2 linked regions of the Luteibacter rhizovicinus DSM 16549 genome follow. The protein of the gene in region 2 interacts with the protein of the main gene of each other region in a pairwise test. Links are inferred from orthologs where the notes say so. Each region holds a gene or a part of one and is shown on either strand. Other genes may lie near its edges.

Region 1 (3,321 bases), 2.7 Mb from region 2 along the record:
CGGCCTTCTCCAGCCATGCCTGGCTGCGTGCGATCGCTTCGTCGGGGGTCGGCAGACCATCCATGGGGGTGTCCTTCATCGTGCGGGGGCGAGCCATTCGTCGAGTTCGGGCCCGGTAAACGTGCCCACTTTGCGGCGCAGGATACGCCCGTCTTCACCGATCAGGACGCTATAGGGCAGGACGCGACGCGTATTGCCGAGCGAGAGGGACCCGCCGGGCGCGTCGGCATCCACGAGCATGATGGGGTAGCTCACCGGCCGCCGGGCGAGATAACCGCGGACGCCGGTTGCCGTGTCTTCGGCCAGCCCGAGCACCACGATGCTGCGGTCCCGGTAGCGCGAATACGCCGCGTCGAGCAGGGGCATCTCCTGCCTGCACGGCCCGCACCAGCTCGCCCAGTAATTGATGAGCACGCGTTTGCCGTGCCAGTCCGACAGCTGACGTGCCTTACCTTCGACGGTCACGAAGCTGGCTTCCGGTGCCGGGTCGCCGATGTCGGCCACCGTCACGCCTGGGGGCGGTGGCGGATGCAGGCGCCGGTGCTCGACCCACAATCCGCCCGTCGCCCCGAGGATCGCCAGTACGACGATCCAGAAGGTCGGGCCGCGTGTCATGGCGACGCGGCGGCCTCGAGTGCCTGCTTGACGGTGTCGTAGGTAAGCACGGTGGAGAGCTTATGGCCGTCGCCACCTCCTTTCGGGTAGACCACGTACAGCGGCACGCCCACCGAGTGGTACTGCTCCAGGAAGGCGGCGATGGTCGCGTTCACGTCGGTCCAGTCGCCGCGCATGTACACGGTGCCGGTGCGCTTGAGCAGCGCCTTGAAGTCGTCCGTGTCGAGCACCGCGTGTTCGTTGGCCTTGCAGGTGATGCACCAGTCCGCGGTCATGTCGACCAGCACGGGTGTGCCGGCGGCACGCAGCTCGGCGAGTTTCTCCGGCGAGTACGGCACGATGCCGTCACTGGCGACCGTGGCCGCGGTCGGCGCCGGCAGGCCGTGCACGGTCCACAGGGCCGCCACGGCGCCCACCGCGAGCACGGCGGTGAAGATCCAGGACAGGCCGCGGTCGCGGTTGGCGTGGCGGCCATACCACCACAGCGCCATGGCCAACAGGACGGCACCGGCCAGCACGAGGGCCGTCGCGTCCGCGCCCCGCTGCTTGGTCAGCACCCACAGCAGCCACACCGCCGTGAGATACATCGGGAAGGCCAACGCCTGCTTCAGCGTCTCCATCCAGCGACCGGGGCGCGGCAACAGCCGGGCGATCGCCGGCACGAAGCCGATCAACAGGAAGGGCAGTGCGAGGCCAAGGCCGAGGGCGAGGAAAATCAGGAAGGCCACGGCGACCGGGGCGGCGAAGGCGAAGGCGATCGCCGAACCCATGAAGGGCGCCGTGCAGGGGCTGGCGACGACGACGGCAAGGACCCCGGTAAAGAAGTCGCCCGACGGACCCGAGCGCGACGCCAGGCCGCTGCCGACGTTACCCAGCGAGCCGCCGATCTCGAACACGCCCGACATCGACAGGCCCACGGCGAGCATCACGTAGACGAGGATGCCGATCGCCAGCGGCTGCTGGAACTGCGCGCCCCACTGGATTCCATGGCCGGCAGCGCGGATGCCGACGATGATCACGCCCAGGGCGGCAAAGGCGACGAGCACGCCGGCGGTGTACCAGAGCGCGTGCCGACGGGCGGCTCCCTGGCTCTCGCCACTCTCCAGCACGGTGATCGCCTTCAGCGACAGCACCGGCAGCACGCAAGGCATCAGGTTCAGCACGAGGCCGCCGAGCAGCGCCAGGCCGATGGCGGCGACGAAGCCGAGCGGCGCCTCGTTCTTCGGCATGAGGCCCGGAGGCGGGGGTGTCGGCGCGACGTCCTTCACGGCGGCGGCCGTCGCGGGCGCGGCGGAGGCCGGGGCGCCGACCGTCGCCGTACCGGCGCCGAAGTCGACGCTGATATGACGCTTCATTACCGGATAGCAGATGCCGTTCTCGAGGCAGCCCTGGTAGGCGACCTCGAGTTCGGTCGTCTTTGCGTCCGCCGCGCCCTTGACCGGCACGGGCAACTCCACCTGATCGAAATAGACGATGGTGTCGCCGAAATGTTCGTCGTGGTGGGCGACGCCGCTCGGCCACTCCGGCTCACCGGTGGTGACACCAGCGGGCGAGGCGACCGTGATCTCGGTCTTGTCGCGGTAGAGGTAGTAGTCCTTCGGCATGGTCCAGCGCAGCAGCAGGGCGTCGCGTGACTTGACCAGGGCTTCGAAGCGGAACGCCTGCTCGGCCGGCAGGGCGGCGGCATCGGTGCCCGGGGTCGCGGCCGGGGCGCCGAGCAGCGAGGCGCCATTGGCGGCGGTCGCGCCAGTGGGTGGCGTGGCGGCAGCGGCCGTCGGAGCGGGTCCCGTCGGAATGGTCGAGGCGCCACCGATGGTGAGCTTCAGGTGCTCGGTGTTCGGCGGGTAGCAGATCTTCGGCTCGACTTCGTGGCAACCCTGGTACTGGACGTCGAGGGCCAGGGTGGTCGTGCCGGCGGCGAGCAGCGTGTACGGCACGCTGGCTTCGATATCGCCGTGGTAGATCTCCACGTCGCCGAGGTATTCGTCGTGCTTCTTCAGGCCATCCGGCAAGGTCGGCTCACCGAGCGAGACCGCGCCGGCATCGGCCGCCTTGATCTTGATCCGGCCCCGATAGAGGTAATAGTCGGGCGCGATGCGCCAATGCAGCTTGACCATGCCGGGCTGGCTGGCGTCCGTGGTGAGGTGAAACGCCTCGGTGACGGGCAGCAGATCGTCGTCGCCCTGGGCGAATGCGGGCAGGGCAACGAGCAACAGGCCGAACGCGGCGACCAGGTTCCGCGCAAGGCGGCGAAGCGACGACATGGTGATCTCCGTGGAGCGATGCGGTGACGAGGCGCGTGGGGCGTCGATCATTATGACCGGGCGAACCCGGGTTAGCTTGCGTCGACACTCGCTTCCAGCCACGCCAGGTAGGGGGCATGGCCGGCAACGACCGGCAGGGCGACGATTTCCGGCACCTCGTAGGGATGGTGTGCCAGGACGAAGCGTTCCAGCGCCGCGAAGGCCTCGCGGGTCGTCTTTGCAACCAGCAGGTCTTCGTCGTCGGTCACGACCTCGCCCTTCCAGCGGTAAGTGGACCGCACGCCGGGCAGTCGGTTCACGCAGGCGGCGAGGCCCGCTTCGACGATGGCGCGGGCGAGGGTGTCGGCGGGTTCGCCCGTCGGGCAGGCGATGAGGACGACGATGGGTTCGGACATGGGTCGATTGTGGCCTCTTGCGCCCTTTTTTGAACCCGGGGCCTTGA
Region 2 (3,312 bases):
ATACGCCTCGCCCGTCGCCGGGTCGACCGACGCGGGACAGGTCGAGCCCTTGTCGCTGCCGAGCGAATTCACGCAGATGACAAAGTAGCGATCGGTGTCGAAGGCCTTGCCGGGACCGATCATGTCGTCCCACCAGCCGGGTGTCGGGTCCTCGAGGTTGGCGGCGGCATGCGCGCTCGGCGAAAGGCCGGTGAGGATCAGCACGGCGTTACCACGTGCGGCATCGAGCGTGCCCCAGGTTTCGTAGGCGACACGTGCGCCGTGGAGTTGGCCGCCGCGCTTCATGCGGAACGGCGAGGAAAGCGCGTGGTAGCGGCGTGCGTCGCCCATGGAAAGATCCTTCACTCGATACCCGTCATGGTGCCACGGGTGACGGGTATCGCGCTTACTTGCCTGCGCCGGCTGCCGCGCGCTTGTCGGCCTGTGCGATCTGTTCGGCGACGGCGTGGGCCACGTTCGAATCGGGATCGAGCATCGGCTGGAGGGTCTTCCATGTCGCGGACGCCTCGACGTACTTCTCGTGCTGGAACTGACTGATACCGAGCAGCCACAAGGCGCGTTGGTTCTGCGGATTGGCGGCGACGGCGGCCTGGAGCAGATCGAGCGCGCGCCCTTCGATGCGGTGATCGTCGCGGATCAGCGAATCCGCCTCGGCCCAGCCGACCATCGCCGCACCGTTGGTCGGATCGGCCTTGAGGGCGCCGTCGAAGGCATCGCGCGCGTCGGCCGGCTGCTTGAGCATGGTGAAGGTCTGGCCGAGCAGGAGCCAGCCCTGGGCGTCGTCGGGATGCTCCTTCAGGCGCGCGCGCAGGGCGGTGATAGCCTCGCCGACGTCCATTTCCTTCGCCGGCTCGACGCCACCGAGCGTCGACGGCGTACCGACCAGCGCGTAGAGGCCGACGCTGGCGAGCGGCACGACGATGGCGATGGCGAGCAGCAGGACGAACACACCGCGCGAGCGACCGTGGCGACGGCCATGGCGAACGATCGGAACCAGGAGCAGGGCCAGCGCAAGGGCCAGCATGGCCCCGGCGGCGAGATAGAACGCGTAAGTCACCAATCATCCCCGGTGTCGTTGATCGGCGTCGTGTCGGCAGGTGCCTGACGGGCGCGACGTCGCACTTGCACGGCAACAACGATGGCGCCGATGGCAAGCAGGACGAGCGGTCCGAACCAGAGCAGCCAGGTGCTCGGTTCGACCGGTGGTTTGTAGAGCACGAACTGCGAATAGCGGTCGACGAGGAAGGCCTTGATCTCGTCGTCGCTCTTGCCCGCCTGGATCATCTCGAACACCTGGCGACGAAGGTCATGCGCGATAGGCGCATTGGAGTCGGCAAGGGTCTCGTTCTGGCACATCGGGCAACGCAGTTCGGCGCTGAGATGCTGGAAGCGAACTTCCTCCGCATGATCGCGGAACGGCAGGGGCTGGATGGCCTGGGCAGCACCCAGCGCAGGCAGCACGAGCAAGACGAGCATCAGCAGCCAGCTGCGCATCACGGCGCTTCCTTGGCCAGTGCGGCCAGCGCCGGACGGATTTCCCGGTCGATCACCTCGGGCGTGATGGGCCCGATGCGTTTGTAGCGGATGACGCCCTTGGCATCGACGAGGAAGGTCTCCGGAGCCGCGTACACGCCGAAGTCGATGGCACTACGGCCTTCGCGATCGGCGACGATGACGTCGAAGGGATTGCCGTGCTCGGCGAGCCATGCCGTCGCTGCCTGCGGATCGTCCTTGTAGTTGAAGCCGACGAGGGGCAGGCCGAGCTGCTTCACCTCGGTCATCAGCAGCGGATGCTCGTGCACGCACTCGATGCACCAGCTGGCGAACACGTTGAGGAAGTAGGGCTTGCCCAGCAGCGACGCCTTGCTGACCGTGCGGCCTGCGTCGTCGAGGACGGGCAGGGCGAATGCCGGCGCGGGCTTGTCGATCAGCGGCGAGACGATCTCGTGCTGGTCGTGTTGCGTGTTCCACCAGATACCGAAGCCGAACAGGCCGACCAGCACGAGGAAGCCGAACAAGGGCAGGAGGCGACTCATGCGAGCGATGCCTTCGGCGGCACGACGACCGTCGTCGGGGTTTCGGTCGATGGCGCCCGCTTGGCGCGGAAGCGACGTTCGCCGGCCGCGAGGAAGCCGCCCGCCATCATGAAGAGGCCACCCAGCCATATCCAGCGCACGAACGGTTTGTGATACAGGCGCAAGGCCCATGCGCCCTTCACGTTGGTCGCTTCCATCGGCTCACCGAGGGCGACGTAGATATCGCGGAACAGGCCCGCATCGATCGCGGATTCGGTCTGCACCTGGCCGCGCGAATACGTGCGCTTTTGCGGATGCATCGTCGCGAGTGTCTTGCCGTCGCGCAGGATCGCAACGATGCCTTCGTCGGCGCGCCAGTTCGGTCCCGTGGTTTCCTCGACACCGTCGAAACGGAAATCGTAGCCGCCGACGGATTCCGTCTGGCCGGGCTCGAGACGTACATCGCGCTCGACGCTCAGCGATTCCGACAACATCACGCCGATAAGGAAGATCGCGACGCCCGTATGCGCGAGCAGCATGCCGGCCATCTCGGCCGGGAAGCGACGACCGCGCGGCATCTCGCGCCAACGCTTGATCACGTACGACAAGGTACCGGCCGCCACCCACACCGCGCCGGCGATACCGGCGATCGCGCGCAGGTGGCCTTGGGCGAAGAAGGCGGCGACGATGGCGCAGATGATCGCGGCGATGCCGGCGCGCAGGGCGACGGTCGTCAGCTGACTGCCTTCGGCCCGGCCCCAGCGCAGATACGGCCCGAACGGTAGCAGCAGCACCGCGGGCGCCATCAGCAGCACGAACAGGAAGCCGAAGTAAGGCGGCCCGACGGAGACGCGACCGAGGTTCAGCGCATCGCCGATCAGCGGGAACAACGTGCCGAGCAGCACCATGGCAGCGGCCGTGGTGAAGAGCAGGTTAGCCACCATGATCCCGGTCTCGCGGGACAACGGCGCGAAGGGTTTGCCGGTGGCGACCTTCGGCGCGCGGATCGCATACAGCAGCAACGAACCGCCGATGACGATGATCAGGAAACCGAGGATGTACAGGCCGCGACGCGGATCGGACGCGAAGGCGTGGACCGAGGTCAGCACGCCCGAGCGGACCAGGAAGGTGCCGAGCAGCGACAGCGAGAACGCGAACAACGAAAGCAGGATGGTCCAGGCGGGCAACGAGCCGCGCTTTTCGGTCACGGCCTGCGCATGAATCAAGGCGACACCGACCAGCCACGGCATGAACGAGGCGTTCTCGACCGGATCCCAGAACCACCAGCCGCCCCAGC

What was found.
Region 1: the proteins of BJI69_RS16715 (region 2) and BJI69_RS04530 interact in binary tests that used the Escherichia coli proteins (3 or more experiments, as listed by UniProt). The link is inferred for Luteibacter rhizovicinus DSM 16549 from one-to-one orthologs.

The regions. Positions count from the first base shown.
Region 1 is NZ_CP017480.1:976,257-979,577, reverse strand. The notes cover bases 246-3,253. They hold BJI69_RS04530 (protein-disulfide reductase DsbD family protein), read right to left. Parts: upstream 2,880-3,253; coding sequence 612-2,879; downstream 246-611. Other genes in these bases: cutA (divalent-cation tolerance protein CutA), read right to left, coding at 2,951-3,253; BJI69_RS04535 (TlpA family protein disulfide reductase), read right to left, coding at 246-615. Also shown: BJI69_RS04540 (DUF1415 domain-containing protein), read right to left, coding at 1-64; more of BJI69_RS04535, read right to left, coding at 76-245; more of cutA, read right to left, coding at 3,254-3,274. UniProt on the Escherichia coli protein: Required to facilitate the formation of correct disulfide bonds in some periplasmic proteins and for the assembly of the periplasmic c-type cytochromes.
Region 2 is NZ_CP017480.1:3,641,543-3,644,854, forward strand. The notes cover bases 266-3,264. They hold BJI69_RS16715 (DsbE family thiol:disulfide interchange protein), read right to left. Parts: upstream 2,037-3,264; coding sequence 1,494-2,036; downstream 266-1,493. Other genes in these bases: metX (homoserine O-acetyltransferase MetX), read right to left, coding at 266-330; BJI69_RS16705 (tetratricopeptide repeat protein), read right to left, coding at 386-1,057; BJI69_RS16710 (cytochrome c-type biogenesis protein), read right to left, coding at 1,054-1,494; BJI69_RS16720 (heme lyase CcmF/NrfE family subunit), read right to left, coding at 2,033-3,264. Also shown: more of metX, read right to left, coding at 1-265; more of BJI69_RS16720, read right to left, coding at 3,265-3,312. UniProt on the Escherichia coli protein: Involved in disulfide bond formation. Catalyzes a late, reductive step in the assembly of periplasmic c-type cytochromes, probably the reduction of disulfide bonds of the apocytochrome c to allow covalent linkage with the heme.